2 regions of the Streptomyces sp. NPDC058880 genome follow, and region 1 is predicted to be linked to the other one. Evidence: riboswitches for the same ligand, from Rfam matches in the RefSeq annotation. Region 1 holds a riboswitch; the other holds the start of a gene.

Region 1 (7,377 bases):
AGCCCAGGACGGCGGCCGCCCGGACGGCCGCGTCGGGACTGGGTGCGGGAAGGGTGGGCAGGACCTGGATGCCGTAGCGGGCGAGCAGCTCGCGGGCGTCCCCGTCGCTCAGGGTCAGTACGGCCCCGCCGTCGACGTCCGCGAGCAGGGCGGCGAGCTGGGTCGCGGCGCCGGCCTCGTCGATGTCCTCGTACTCGGGGACCTGGCCGGCGTCGGCGAGGGCCCGCCGCCACTGGCCGTAGCGCACGGCCTCCGCGACGGCCTTCACGGCGCGCTCGGCGGCGGGATAGCTGGGGATCCGCTCCGGGTCGGCGGTGGCGGGAGCGGTCGCCGCCAGGGCGGCCGGGGTCCAGGGGCTGTCCCCGGCGGAGCGGTCCGGCGACTCGGCGGCGGGTCCGCGGGGCGCGGACAGGGCCCGCACCAGCTCGGCCAGTTCCACGTGCACGACCGCCACGGGCTTGCCGGGAGCCCCGGCGACCGCCTCACGGAGCGCGTCGGCCAGGTCGTCGGCGAGGGCGTGCTCGCTGACCCACGGAATGGCGGTGACGACGACTGCGTCGCAGTCGTCGGAGGCGAGGGCGGCGGCCAGCGCGGTGCGGAAGTCCTCGGGGGAGGCGGCGGTCGTCAGGTCCAGGGGCGGCAGCGGCTTCAGGCCCTGGTTCAGGCAGGCGTCGTAGGTCAGGACCCCGAGCGACTCGGAGTTGCCGAGGATCGCGATCCGGGGGCCGGCGGGCAGCGGTTGCGAGGCCAGCAGCAGGCCCACGTCCACCAGCTCGGTGACCGTGTCGACCCGGATCACGCCGGCCTGCCGCAGCAGGGCGGAGACGGTGTCCTCCGACAGCCGGGTGCCGGGGACGACGTGCCCGGCGGGGGTGTGCCGGCCGCCCTTGGCGACGACCACCGGCTTGACGGCCGCCGTCCGGCGGGCGAGGCGGGTGAACTTCCTCGGGTTGCCGAGGGTTTCGAGGTACAGCAGGGCGACGTCGGTCGCTTCGTCCTCGTACCAGTACTGGAGGATGTCGTTGCCGGAGACGTCGGCCCGGTTCCCGGCGGAGACGAAGGAGGACAGGCCTTCGCCGCGCCGGAGCAGCGCCGAGAGCAGGGCGATCCCGATCGCCCCGGACTGCGTGAACAGACCGGTCCGGCCGCGCACCGGCATCGGTGCGGGGGTGAGCGAGGCGTTGAGCTCCACCTCCGGGGCGGTGTTGATCACCCCGTAGGCGTTGGGTCCGATGAGCCGCATCCCGTACGAGCGCACCTGCCGCAGCAACTCGCGCTGGCGGGCCAGTCCGGCCGGGCCGCTGTCCCCGTATCCGGCGGAGAGGACGACGAGCCCCTGCACGCCGTGTTCGCCGCAGGCCGCGACCGCGTCGGGGACCCGGTCGGCCGGGACCGCGATCACCGCGAGGTCGACGGGGGCGCCGATGGCCCCGACGGAGCGGTAGGCCCGCACCCCGTCGAGGAGGTCGCGCGTGACGGCCTCGTTGACGGCGTAGAGGTGTCCGTGGAAGCCGCTGTCGCGCAGGTTGCGCAGCGCGGCCGCGCCCACGCCCGCGCCGGACCGGCTGACTCCGACGACGGCCACCGAGCCGGGGGCCAGCAGACGCTGCACGGAGCGGGCCTCGGCGCGCTGTTCCCGGGCGCGCTGCACGGCGAGCGACTCGGCGGTGGGTTCGAGGTCGAGGGTGAGGTGGACGGAGCCGTCCTCGAAGCTGCGCCGCTGCTCGTAGCCGACGTCCGTGAACACCTTGATCATCTTGGTGTTGGCGGGCAGCACCTCGGCGGCGAACCTGCGGATGCCGCGCTCGCGGGCCACCGCGCCGATGTGTTCGAGGAGTGCGGAAGCGACCCCGCGGCCCTGGTGGGCGTCCTGCACGAGGAAGGCCACCTCCGCCTCGTCGGCGGGAGCGGAGGCGGGTCGGCCGTCGGCGCCGATGCGGTCGTAGCGGACGGTGGCGATGAACTCCTCGCCGACGGTCGCGGCGAGGCCCACCCGGTCCACGTAGTCGTGGTGGGTGAAGCGGTGCACGTCGCGGGCGGAGAGGCGGGGGTAGGGCGCGAAGAAGCGGTAGTACTTCGACTCCTCCGAGACCAGCTCGTAGAAGCTGACGAGCCGGCCGGCGTCCTCGGTGGTGATGGGCCTGATCCGGGCGGTGCCGCCGTCGCGGAGGACGACGTCGGCTTCCCAGTGGGCCGGGTAGGACAGGTCCGACTCTATGGTCATGCGCCTACCTTACGGCCGGACCGGGCCGGACAGCGCTCGCGCGGCGCAGGAGACAAGAAGTGACAAAACGGTGCAAGCTGGGGAGCGTCGGCGAGCGGCGGAATTCAGGCCGAAGGTCGGTCGGAGCATGCGGGATGCCGTGAGAGACTGGTCTAGACAACCGTAAGAACCTGAAGGGCATCACCATGGCAGAGCGCCGCGTCAACGTCGGTTGGGCCGAGGGCCTGCACGCTCGTCCCGCCTCGATCTTCGTCCGTGCGACGACCGCTTCCGGCGTCCCGGTGACCATCGCGAAGTCCGGCGGCGACCCCGTCAACGCCGCCTCCATGCTGGCGGTACTGGGCCTGGGCGCCCAGGGCGGCGAGGAGATCGTCCTCGCCTCCGAGGCCGAGGGCGCGGAAGCCGCACTGGACCGCCTCGCGAAGCTGGTCGCCGAGGGCCTCGAAGAGCTCCCCGAGACCGTCTGAGACCCTTCGGGTTCATCCCGCACCCCGCGTACGGCGAAGCCGCGGCCCCACGGGGTCGCGGCTTCGGCGTGGTGCGGCGCCCGGGCCGACGAGACCGGCCCCGGGGAAACTCCGCCCGACGAAAAGCGGCCGACCCGACCGCATCGCGCGGCATTCCGCCCGCTCCACATAATTCGGCCGGGCATATTGAATCGCGCACCGAATTCGCGTGATTCCGTCCTTTGTATACGGCTCTTGTTAATGCCGTAGGCTCGACATGTTTACGGCAGGTTGCGAAGTCCTCACCGCCGGGCGCTGCCGCAGCCGGTGCGCGGCGGCCGCCCGGTCGGCGTGGACCGCGGCCAGCGTCCGCGCCCGCTCGGCGTCCCCGCGGGCCACCGCGTCCACGATCGCGCCGTGCTCCGCCCAGGACTCCGCAGGCCGGGCGGGCGCCTCCACCACGAACATCCACGCCACCTTGTGCCGCATCTGCGTGAGAAGCGCGATCAATCCGGGGCTTCCGGAGGCCTGCGCCAGCGTCTCGTGGAACCAGCCACCCAGCGCCCGCAGGTCCTCGCCCTGGCCCCGCCTGGTTCGCTCCTGGCCGAGCCTGACCAGCCCCCGCAGCACCTTGAGGTGCGCGTCCGTGCGGCGCCGGGCGGCCCTGGCCGCGGCCAGCGGCTCCAGCAGCATCCGCAGCTCCAGCAGATCCGCCGCCTCCTGGGCGGTCGGTTCGGCCACGCAGGCCCCCGCGTGCCGCCGCGTGGTCACGAAGCCCTCGGACTCCAACGTCCGGAGGGCTTCGCGGACCGGGACGCGCGAGACCCCGTACCGGCGGGCCAGCACCTCCTCGGTCAGCCGACCGCCCGGTTCGAACACCCCGGAGACGATGTCGTCGCGAATTGCCGTGCATACCGCGTGCGCAGGAATACGCAAGACCGAACCTCCGTCTAATTCCGACCGCCAACCCCCGTGCGCGCAGCCGCGCACACAACGACTCTATTGCAGCACAGCAAAATTTCGAGAGCGGGCAGGAATCCGAAACATTGCGCCGAAGCACAAAAACACGAAGACCCCGGCTCGGGAGGCGGGGTCTTCGTGGAGCTGTGCTTCGTGCGCCGGGCCCGACGGGCGGCGCGGAGGGTCAGAGGCTGACGCCGTGCGAGCGCAGGTACGCGATCGGGTCGATGTCCGAGCCGTACTGCGAGCCGGTGCGGGCCTCGAAGTGCAGGTGCGGGCCGCTGGAGTTGCCGGTGGAGCCCGACAGGCCGATCTGCTGGCCCGGGGTGACCTGCTGGCCGACGGTGACGTTCAGCGAGGACATGTGGCCGTACTGCGTGTAGGTGCCGTCGTTGTGCTTGATCACGACGTTGTTGCCGTACGCGCCGCCCCAGCCTGCCTCGACGACCGTACCGAAGCCCACCGCGTGGACCGAGGTGCCGGACGCGGCGTGGAAGTCGATGCCGGTGTGGCTGCCGGAGGACCACATGCCGCCGCCCGCCCGGTACTGGGTGCTGACGTAGGAGTCGTCCAGCGGCGAGACGAAGGTGTTGAGGCGCTTGCGCTCCTCCTCGCGCGCGGCGCGCTCGGCGGCCTCGCGCTCGGCCTTCGCCTTGGCCTCGGCGAGGCGCTTGGCCTCGGCGGCCTGCTGCTTGGCGGCGGCCTCGGCCTGCTCCTGGGCGGCGGCGTGCTCGGCGGCGCGCTGCTGGGAGACGGCCTGGTCGGTGATGTCGCCCGCAAGGTCCTCGGCGACGAGGACGGCACCGAGCCCGTTCTCCGGTGCGGAGCTGCTGTGGTTGTCCGCGGCGAAGGCCGGGGCGGCGAGGGAGCCGACCACACCCGTGGTGGCGATCGCGGCGATACCGGCGTAGCCGGCGGTCTTCTTGCTCAGGCGGCTGGAACCACGGTGCTTGCCGGTACCAGCGGGACGACTGCCAAACGCCATGAAGGGTTTGATCCTTTCCTTCCTTCTCGCCTACCGGGTTAGCTGACGGGTTCGGAGCAGGAAGGTCTCCTACGGACTTCCTCTTGCGAGGGGGTCCGATTCACCCCAGGGACTGATGTGGGTCCCCGGCTCCCCAGGCTCGCGCCTGACGGGGACTCGGCGATCGCTGTCCGGTGCCGCGGGTGCGGCGGGCACAACTGACGGACAGCACGCCTGACGCTAGGCGGATCATCAGTCAATCGCCAAACAGACGCGCCTTTTTGTTGCGTACGCCACACCGCATACAAGCAACCTCGCCACTAAACGGACAAAAGGGGTTCCGGCGGTTTCCGCCGGAACCCCTTGCCCGATGCGTCAGTTGCCCGTCATTCCGGGCGCCCGCGGCCTCAGTTGGTGACGACCGAGACCTCACCGATCCCGAGGGCCCTCACGGGCTCCTCGATCAGCGCGGCGTCACCCACCAGGATCGTGACCAGCCGGTCCGCCGGGAAGGCCTGCACGACGGCCGTGGTGGCCTCCACCGTGCCGGTTGCGGCCAACTGCGCGTACAGCTGCCCCTGGTAGTCGTCCGGGAGCTCCTGCTCGACCTGGTCGGCCAGGGTGCCGGCGACCGAGGCGGCCGTCTCGAACTTCAGCGGGGCCACGCCCACCAGGTTCTGCACGGCCACATCGCGTTCGGCGTCGGTCAAGCCGCCCTCCGCGAGGGTGCGCAGCACCTTCCAGAGGTCCTCCAGCGCCGGTCCGGTGTTGGGGGTGTCGACCGAGCCGCTGATGGCGAGCATGGAGGCCCCCTTGCCGTCGGCGGTGGAGCGCAGCACCTGGCCGAAGGCCCGCACGCCGTAGGTGTACCCCTTCTCCTCGCGCAGCACCTTGTCCAGACGGGAGGTGAGGGTGCCGCCGAGGCAGTACGTGCCCAGCACCTGGGCCGCCCAGACCCGGTCGTGGCGGTCCGGCCCGATGCGGCCGATCAGCAGCTGCGTCTGTACCGCGCCGGGCCGGTCGACGATGACCACGCGGCCGGTGTCGTCGGCGGTCACCGGCGGGACGGGGCGCGCCTCGGCGGTGTCCCCGGTCCAGGCGCCCAAGGTGTCGGCCAGCACGGCGTCGAGGTCGATGCCGGTCAGGTCGCCGACGACCACCGCGGTGGCGGTGGCGGGGCGTACATGGGCCTCGTAGAAGGCGCGCACGGCGGCGGCGTCGATCCGGGCGACCGTCTCCTCGGTGCCCTGGCGCGGCCGGGACATCCGCAGGGACGCGGGGAAGAGCTCCTTGGAGAGCTGCTTGGCGGCGCGGCGCTGCGGGTTGGCCAGCTCGTGCGGGATCTCGTCGAGCCTGTTGCGCACGAGCCGGTCGACCTCGGCGTCGGCGAACGCGGGGGCGCGCAGCGCCTCGGCGAGCAGACCCAGCGCCTTGGCCAGCCGGGAGGCCGGAACCTCCAGGGAGACCCGCAGGCCGGGGTGGTCGGCATGCGCGTCGAGCGTGGCCCCGCAGCGCTCCAGCTCGGCTGCGAACTCCTCGGCGGTGTGCTTGTCGGTGCCCTCCGACAGGGCCCGCGCCATGATCGTCGCCACGCCGTCCAGGCCCTCGGGCTCCGCGTCGAGGGGCGCGGCGAGGTTAATCTCGACCGCGACGACCTGCTGGCCCGGGCGGTGGCAGCGCAGCAGGGTCAGCCCGTTGGGCAGCGTCCCGCGCTCAGGGGCCGGGAAGGCCCACGGCTGCGGCTCGCCGGCCTGCGGGCGCGGGTGGAAGGTCATCGTGACGGCTGCGGTGTCGCTCACTGCTCCGCCCCCTCGTTCTCGTCGCTGTCGGCGTTCTCTTCGCCCTCGGCCCCGTCCGCCGCGAGCGGCTCGTAGACGAGGACCGCGCGGTTGTCCGGGCGCAGCCGGGCCGCGGCCACGGCCTGCACCTCCTCGGCGGTGATGTCGAGGACCCGCTGGACGGCGGTGAGGGCCAGCTGCGGGTCTCCGAACAGCACCGCGTACCGGCACAGTTCGTCGGCGCGGCCGGCCACCGTGCTCAGCCGGTCCAGCCACTCGCGCTCCAGCTGCGCCTGGGCGCGCTCCATCTCCTCGGCGGTCGGGCCCTCCGCGGCGAACCGCGCGAGCTCCTCGTCGACGGCCGCCTCGATGGCGGGGATCTCGACCCCGCTGGAGGTCTTCACGTCCAGCCAGCCCAGCGACGGCGCCCCGGCCAGGCGGAGCATGCCGAAGCCGGCGGCGACGGCCGTCTGGTCGCGGCGCACCAGCCGGTTGTGCAGCAGCGAGGACTCGCCGCCGCCCAGGATGGTCAGTGCCACGTCGGCCGCGTCGCACTCGCGGGTACCGTCGTGCGGCAGCCGGTAGGCGGCCATCAGCGCGCGTGCCGGGACCTCCTCGACGATCTCCTCGCGCAGCTGCTTCCCGATGACGTCGGGCAGCGAGCCGTCGCGGGGCGGCTGCTTGCCGTCGTGGGCGGGGATGGTGCCGAAGTACTTCTCGATCCAGGCGAGCGTCTTTTCCGGGTCGATGTCCCCGACGACCGACAGCACGGCGTTGTTGGGCGCGTAGTAGGTGCGGAAGAAGGCGCGCGCGTCCTCCAGGGACGCGGCGTCCAGGTCGGCCATGGAGCCGATCGGGGTGTGGTGGTACGGGTGGCCCTCGGGGTAGGCGAGGGCGGTCAGCCGCTCGAAGGCGGTGCCGTAGGGGACGTTGTCGTAGCGCTGGCGGCGCTCGTTCTTGACGACGTCGCGCTGGTTCTCCATGGACTCGTCGTCCAGGGCGGCC
Region 2 (7,377 bases), on a different contig from region 1:
CTGGCCAAGTACGCGATCGAGGAGGCGTACGAACTCGTCGAGGCGATCGAGGACGGGGACCGGGAGGAGCTGCGCGAGGAGCTCGGCGATGTCCTGCTCCAGGTGGTCTTCCACGCCCGGATCGCCGAGGAGGGCGTTCCGGCGGGTGAGGCCGGCGATGACGGCGAGGCCGGCGGGGAGGGCCTGGGAGCCTTCTCCATCGACGACGTGGCCGGCTCCCTGGTGCAGAAGCTGATCCACCGCCATCCGCACGTCTTCGGCGACGCGGAGGCCGAGACCCCGGAGGACGTCCACGCGCACTGGCAGCGCACCAAGGCGGTGGAGAAGCAGCGGGAGTCGGTCACCGACGGGATCCCGGTGGGCCAGCCGGGCCTGGCGCTCGCGGCCAAACTCGCGGGCAGGGCCCGTACCGGCGGCGTGGCGGTGGAGCTGCCCCGCGGCGAGGGCATCGGCTACGAACTGCTGCAACTGGCCGCGCGCGCCGAGGCGGAGGGCGTCGACCCCGAGACCGCGCTGCGGGCGGCGGCCCGCGTCTACCGGGACGCGATCCGAGCTGCCGAGGGCCTCGGAGCCCCCGCGCGGTAGCCGCCGGGCCCCTCAGTTCTCCTTCGGGGCGCGGGCCGACGGGTCGTGCCAGTGCGGTGCCGGGCGGTCGAGGAACCATTCGCCGAAGCCCAGCGGGCGGCCCCGGGGCCCGCTGCCGGTGGCCGCGGCCGGTACGCCGTCGTGGAAGACGCGGGCGGGGCGGGCACCGAGCTCCGCCAGGACCCGCGCGGTCTGGTCGACGAACCGCGGCGGCCCGCTGAGGTAGACGTCCTGGTCGGGCCACAGGCCCCGGTTGCTCAGCGCCGTCGCGAGCCGGCCGGTGGCCTCGTTGCGGTGCCGGCCGGGCGCGGGCGTGATGTAGGTGACGTCGAGCCAGCCGCACGAGCTGCCGTACCGGTCGATGAGCGGCCGGTCGTAGAGGTGTGCGCCGTCCCGGGCCACCACGAAGAGCCGCACGTCCTGATGGGGAGGCCGGTCCGCGAGCTCCTCCAGCATGGCCCGGATCGGCGCCCAGCCGGTGCCGGCGGCGATCAGGCTGACCGGGCGGTCCGTGCGGCGGAAGGTCAGCCGGCCGCCGGCGGCGCCGAGTTTCAGGACGTCGCCGGGCCGTGTCTCGCGGACCAGTGCGGTGCTGAGCCGCCCGCGGTCGATCCGGCTGACGTGCAGGTCCACGGTGCCGTCCGGGCGGGGGGCGTTGCCGATGGAGTAGGTGCGCCAGGTCCGGGGCACCCGCTCGCTGCTCACGCTCGTGTACTGGCCGGGCAGGTAGGGGAAGGGAGCGTGCGGCCTGAGGGTCAGCACGCCGATGTCCTGACCGTACTGGAGGTGGCGCACGACCTCGGCGTCCCACCACGGCGGGTCCTCGCTCGCGTCGGCCCCGGCGAGCATGGCGTCGGCGATCAGTTGGTAGGCCTCGGTCCAGGCCTTCTCCGCCTGCGGGGTCCAGGCGTCGCCGGAGGTCTCGGCGAGTGCGGCGAGCAGGCTGGAGCCCACGACCGCGTAGTGCTCGGGGCGGACCAGGAACTTGCGGTGGTCGCGTCCCAGGTCGTGCAGGTAGGGGCCGAGGGCCTCGTCGTCCAGACGGGAGACGACGTGGGTGAGTGCGGCGAAGAGCCGGTCCCGCTGGCGTTCCATGTCGTCGGAGGAGAGCGGGAAGAGCTCGCGGACTCCGGGGTTGTGCCAGAAGAGGTGTGAGTAGAAGAACTTGACCGCGTGCTCGGCCCGTCTCTCCACCACCGCGAAACTGCTTTTCAAGATCCTCACATCCACACAACCGAAAGTAGGAGTGCCGGACCGGGCGAGGTCAAGTGTGGTCCGATCTGCGGACAGCCGCGACGAAGGAGTCATATGGGATGGCGGGTCGCGGCTCGCGCCGGACCGCCGCTGCGCGGCGGCTACTGTCGAGGACATGCACGATCAGTCGTCCCCTCCCTCCGTCGGCGCGGCGCCCGAACTCTTCACGTGGGAGTTCGCGACCGACCCCTATCCGGCCTACGCGTGGCTGCGCGAGAACGCGCCGGTGCACCGCACCAAGCTCCCCAGCGGGGTCGAGGCCTGGCTGGTCACCCGGTACGCCGACGCCCGGCAGGCCCTCGCCGACCAGCGGCTCAGCAAGAATCCGGCGCACCACGCCGAGCCCGCGCACGCCAAGGGCAAGACCGGGATCCCGGGGGAGCGCAAGGCGGAGCTGATGACGCATCTGCTGAACATCGACCCACCGGACCACACCCGGCTGCGGCGCCTGGTGTCCAAGGCGTTCACCCCGCGCAGGGTCGCCGAGTTCACCCCGCGGGTCCAGGCGCTCACCGACCAGCTGATCGACCGGTTCGCGGGGCGGGGAGAGGCGGATCTCATCCACGAGTTCGCCTTCCCCCTCCCCATCTACGCCATCTGCGAGATGCTCGGGGTACCGCGCGAGGACCAGGACGACTTCCGCGACTGGGCCGGGATGATGATCCGCCACGGGGGCGGGCCGCGCGGCGGTGTGGCCCGGTCGGTGAAGCAGATGCGGACCTATCTCGGCGAGCTCATCCATCGCAAAAGGGACGATCTGGGCGATGACCTGATCTCCGACCTGATCCGGGCGAGCGATCACGGCGACCACCTCACGGAGGGCGAGGCCACGGCGATGGCCTTCATCCTGCTCTTCGCCGGCTTCGAGACGACCGTGAACCTCATCGGCAACGGCATCCACTCCCTCTTCATGAACCCCGTCCAGCGCGAGCGCCTGCAGGCCTCCCTGGCCGCCGGCGAGCGCGGGCTGCTGGCCACGGGCGTCGAGGAACTCCTGCGCTATGACGGCCCCGTGGAGCTGGCGACGTGGCGGTTCGCCACGCAGCCGCTCACCCTGGGCGGCGAGCGGATCGAGACCGGCGATCCGGTCCTGGTCGTCCTGGCGGCGGCTGACCGGGACCCCGGGCGATTCGTCGATCCGGACACCCTCGACCTCTCCCGGACCGACAACCAGCACCTCGGCTACGGCCACGGCATCCACTACTGCCTGGGTGCGCCACTTGCCCGCCTGGAGGGGCAGACCGCCCTCGCCACCCTGCTGACGCGCCTGCCCGATCTGGAACTTGCAGTTCCACCCCAAGACCTGCGCTGGCGCGGGGGGTTGATCATGCGAGGGCTGCGTACCCTTCCCGTTCGCTTCACGACTCAAAACACTTGCGCGACATCTGATTAAAAGTCAGATTCGGCTTGAACTTGTGACAATCGTTCGGAGGCCGCTAGGTTCTGCCGTTACCCCGCTGTTATGCGAAAGGTGATCCCTCATGCTCTCCGGGAACGGCCGTCACAGACGCCCCCGCCAGGTCCCCGCGCTGGTCGTCACGGCCGGTGTCACCGGCTCCGCGCTCGCCATGCCGCTGCTGGCCGCCACGAGCGCGACCGCCGCAGACACCGCCACATGGGACAAGGTGGCCGAGTGCGAGAGCGGCGGCACGTGGAGCGCCAACTTCGGCAGTGGCGCGTACGGCGGGCTCCAGTTCACCCAGCAGCAGTGGCAGGATGCCGGCGGCCTGGACTTCGCCGAGCGGGCCGACCTCGCGAGCCGCTCCCAGCAGATAGCCGTGGCCGAGCGCGTACTGGCCGCCCAGGGTCCGCAGGCCTGGCCGCTGTGCGCCGCCTCGGCCGGACTGGACCAGCAGGGTCCGGCGGCCGTCGTCGATCCCGGTCTGCCCGGTAGCACCGGCGCGGTGGGTCCCGCGCCGTCGCGCCCCGACGACACCGTTCCCTCCACCACGGGCGGCAAGCCCGCCACGGACTTCGGGCTCTCGACCGCGGAGACCCCCAGCCCCTCGGGTTCCCCCTTCCTGATACCCGACGCGCCGTCCGTCGGACTGCCCGTCATGCCCGCGCCCGACGTCCCGACGACGCCTCCGGCCGACCCGGGCACCCCGGGCACCCCGGACGTCCCGGCCGACCCGACGGCCCCGCCGGCGACTCCCGGCGACCCGACGGCCCCGACCCTTCCCGCGGACCCGACGGCACCCACGACCCCGCCGGTCTCCCCGGGGCCGTCCCCGGCCGACCCGGCGAACCCCGCGACCCCGGCGACCCCGGCCGCCCCGGGTGCCACTCCCGCCGAGGGCAACGGCAAGCACCGCGGTGCGCCGTCTCCCGAGGAGGGTGTGCCGTCTGATGCCGCGTCGGCCCCCGTCTATACGGTGCAGGAGGGCGACAGCCTGGCGGCCATCGCGGATGCCAAGGGAGTGAAGGGCGGCTGGAGCGGTCTTTATGCGGCCAACGAGCAGGTCATCGGCAATGATGCCAACCTGATCAAGCCTGGGCAGAACCTGGATCTAACCGCCCAATAAGGACAGTTGGTTCGCCCGGTAAGGCCTGATTGTCTGTTTTCTGCAAGTGAGACATGTGTCTCTTCCGGTCAACTGGCGTGTCCCGCCCCGGGGGTTCCGCAAACCCCGTCCTCACCTGCGCAAACGCCCCTGCGGGGAGCGCAAGTAGGGGCCGTTTCTCCCCGATGCTCCTGGTTGAGCATCGGGGAGGGACATGTCTACCTTCTGATTCGCCCGCCACCGCGGGCTCCTTCGACCGCATCGCCGAATCCTGCCGGCGGACGGGGGGAACAGTCGTCGCGTCAAGCGCCGAAGGCAGGAGCGGGGGAACCAAGGTAGGTGCCGCGAGCGGCCGTTGAGAGACGGCCGGCGAGCGGCTTGGGGTTAAGCGGGGCGCAAGGTCGCACCGCCGGGCACTCACAGGCTCGAACCCGACAGCTCACCTCGCAGGCGTCGGTGAGGAGAAACCTCATGCTGCTTTCCGGCAAGGGCAAGCACCGTCGCGGCTCCAAGGCCGCTCGCATCGTCACGCTCGCCGGTGTCGCCGGTGTGGCCGTCGCCGCCCCGCTGATGACCGCGGGGGCCGCCAGCGCCGCTACCGCGTCCGAGTGGGACAAGGTCGCGCAGTGCGAGTCCGGTGGCAACTGGTCCATCAACACCGGCAACGGCTACTACGGCGGGCTGCAGTTCTCGTCCTCCACCTGGGCCGCTTTCGGGGGCAAGTCGTACGCCCCGCAGGCCAACAAGGCCTCCAAGGCGCAGCAGATAGCCGTCGCGGAGAAGGTCCTCAAGAAGCAGGGCAAGGGCGCCTGGCCGCACTGTGGCAAGGGCCTGTCGAACTCCTCCTACACCGGTGGCGGCTCCACCGAGGCCCCGGCCTCCACCAAGCCGAAGGCCCAGCCGAAGAAGACCGAGACGAAGAAGACCGAGACCAAGGCCGCGCCGAAGAAGGACACCAAGCGCGCCGAGGTCCCGACCACCCGCTCCGAGCGCGCCGCGGCTCCGGTCGCGCCGAAGACCGGCAACGGCTCCTACGAGGTCAAGCCGGGCGACACGCTGGGCACCATCGCCGAGGCCAACGGCGTCAAGGGCGGCTGGCAGCAGCTCTTCGAGCTGAACAAGGACATCGTCTCGGACGCCGACCTGATCTTCCCGGGCCAGAAGCTGAAGCTCAGCTGAACGTCGCGGCAAGAGCCGCACACGCGTACGCAACGCACAGAATTCCCACCGCCCGGCGCCCCTTCCCCCCACGCGCCGGGCGGCGGTGTGTGCGGTCCCGTCGGCTGATGATCAAGGGTTGTATGTCCCGGAAGGCGGGTATTCGGTCCCTTTTTCGTCCCAGGGGTCGGGCGGTCGGCCGGTCGAACCCCGGAAGCCGGTTAGGCTCTAGGCGGCAAGGCCATCCCACGGCCTGACACGCCACCGCACACCCAGCGTCACATCCCAGAAGGAGATGCTCGTGCCGTCCATCGACGTCGTCGTAGCCCGGGAAATCCTGGACTCCCGAGGCAACCCCACGGTCGAGGTCGAGGTGGGCCTCGACGACGGCAGCACCGGCCGTGCTGCCGTTCCGTCCGGCGCCTCCACCGGTGCATTCGAGGCCATCGAGCTCCGTGACGGTGACCCCAACCGTTACATGGGCAAGGGTGTCGAGAAGGCCGTCCTCGCCGTCATCGAGCAGATCGGCCCGGAGCTCGTCGGCTACGACGCCACCGAGCAGCGCCTGATCGACCAGGCGATGTTCGACCTGGACGCCACCGACAACAAGGGCTCGCTCGGCGCCAACGCCATCCTCGGCGTCTCGCTCGCCGTCGCGCACGCCGCGTCCGAGGCCTCGGACCTCCCGCTGTTCCGCTACCTCGGCGGTCCGAACGCGCACCTGCTGCCCGTTCCGATGATGAACATCCTCAACGGTGGGTCGCACGCCGACTCCAACGTCGACATCCAGGAGTTCATGATCGCGCCGATCGGTGCGGAGTCCTTCTCCGAGGCGCTGCGCTGGGGTGCCGAGGTCTATCACACCCTCAAGAAGGTCCTGCACACCAAGGGCCTCTCCACCGGTCTGGGCGACGAGGGCGGCTTCGCCCCGAACCTGGAGTCCAACCGCGCCGCGCTCGACCTCATCATCGAGGCCATCAAGCAGGCCGGCTACACCCCGGGCAAGGACATCGCGCTCGCCCTCGACGTCGCCGCGTCCGAGTTCTACAAGGACGGCAAGTACGAGTTCGAGGGCCAGTCCCGCTCGGCTGCCGAGATGACCGACTACTACGCCGAGCTCGTCGAGGCGTACCCGCTGGTCTCCATCGAGGACCCGCTGTTCGAGGACGACTGGGCCGGATGGAAGACCATCACCGACCGCCTGGGCGCCAAGGTCCAGATCGTCGGCGACGACCTCTTCGTCACCAACCCGGAGCGCCTGGCCCGCGGCATCGAGGAGGGCTCCGCGAACGCCCTGCTCGTGAAGGTGAACCAGATCGGTTCGCTGACCGAGACCCTCGACGCCGTCGAGATGGCCCAGCGCAACGGCTTCAAGTGCATGATGTCGCACCGTTCCGGCGAGACCGAGGACGTCACCATCGCCGACCTCGCCGTCGCCGTGAACTGCGGTCAGATCAAGACCGGCGCCCCGGCCCGCTCGGACCGCGTCGCCAAGTACAACCAGCTGCTGCGCATCGAGGAGATCCTCGACGACGCCGCGGTGTACGCGGGCCGCAGCGCCTTCCCGCGCTTCAAGGGCTAATCACGCTCTGCCTCCGTACGTCCCCGCACTCGGTCCCGTACCGTGTGCGGGGACGTATTGCGTAGTGCGTACAAAGGGGAGGCGGACCCATGGCCGGGAACCGGGATCGGTTCTCCACCTTCTCCACGGCGACGCGGCTGAGGCAGCTCGGCGAGCGGACCGCGGCCCACGTCTACCGCTCGCAGTCGCGCCGGCAGGTGCGCCGCAGCCGTCTCACGGGCAGGGCCGCCCTCCTGGTGCTCGTGCTCTGTACCCTGGTCGTCGCCCTCGCGTATCCGATGCGCCAGTACGTCT

The links. Region 1 has a riboswitch for cyclic di-AMP ahead of ACFW2G_RS16035 (M23 family metallopeptidase). Riboswitches for the same ligand answer to the same signal wherever they lie in the genome.
Region 2: another riboswitch for cyclic di-AMP. It lies ahead of ACFW2G_RS26315 (transglycosylase family protein); the one in region 1 lies ahead of ACFW2G_RS16035 (M23 family metallopeptidase).

Annotation. Positions count from the first base shown of each region.
Region 1 covers NZ_JBHYMC010000023.1:55,463-62,839, reverse strand. The annotation lists gene ACFW2G_RS16050 (GNAT family N-acetyltransferase) at 1-2,224, opposite strand, end outside; gene ACFW2G_RS16045 (HPr family phosphocarrier protein) at 2,410-2,691, shown strand; gene ACFW2G_RS16040 (GntR family transcriptional regulator) at 2,929-3,606, opposite strand; gene ACFW2G_RS16035 (M23 family metallopeptidase) at 3,815-4,615, opposite strand; cyclic di-AMP (ydaO/yuaA leader) riboswitch at 4,628-4,787, opposite strand; gene ACFW2G_RS16030 (M16 family metallopeptidase) at 5,002-6,369, opposite strand; gene ACFW2G_RS16025 (M16 family metallopeptidase) at 6,390-7,377, opposite strand, start outside.
Region 2 covers NZ_JBHYMC010000058.1:29,853-37,229, forward strand. The annotation lists gene ACFW2G_RS26295 (nucleoside triphosphate pyrophosphohydrolase) at 1-585, shown strand, start outside; gene ACFW2G_RS26300 (globin domain-containing protein) at 598-1,782, opposite strand; gene ACFW2G_RS26305 (cytochrome P450) at 1,955-3,232, shown strand; gene ACFW2G_RS26310 (transglycosylase family protein) at 3,321-4,364, shown strand; cyclic di-AMP (ydaO/yuaA leader) riboswitch at 4,641-4,811, shown strand; gene ACFW2G_RS26315 (transglycosylase family protein) at 4,815-5,522, shown strand; gene eno (phosphopyruvate hydratase) at 5,797-7,083, shown strand; gene ACFW2G_RS26325 (septum formation initiator family protein) at 7,173-7,377, shown strand, end outside.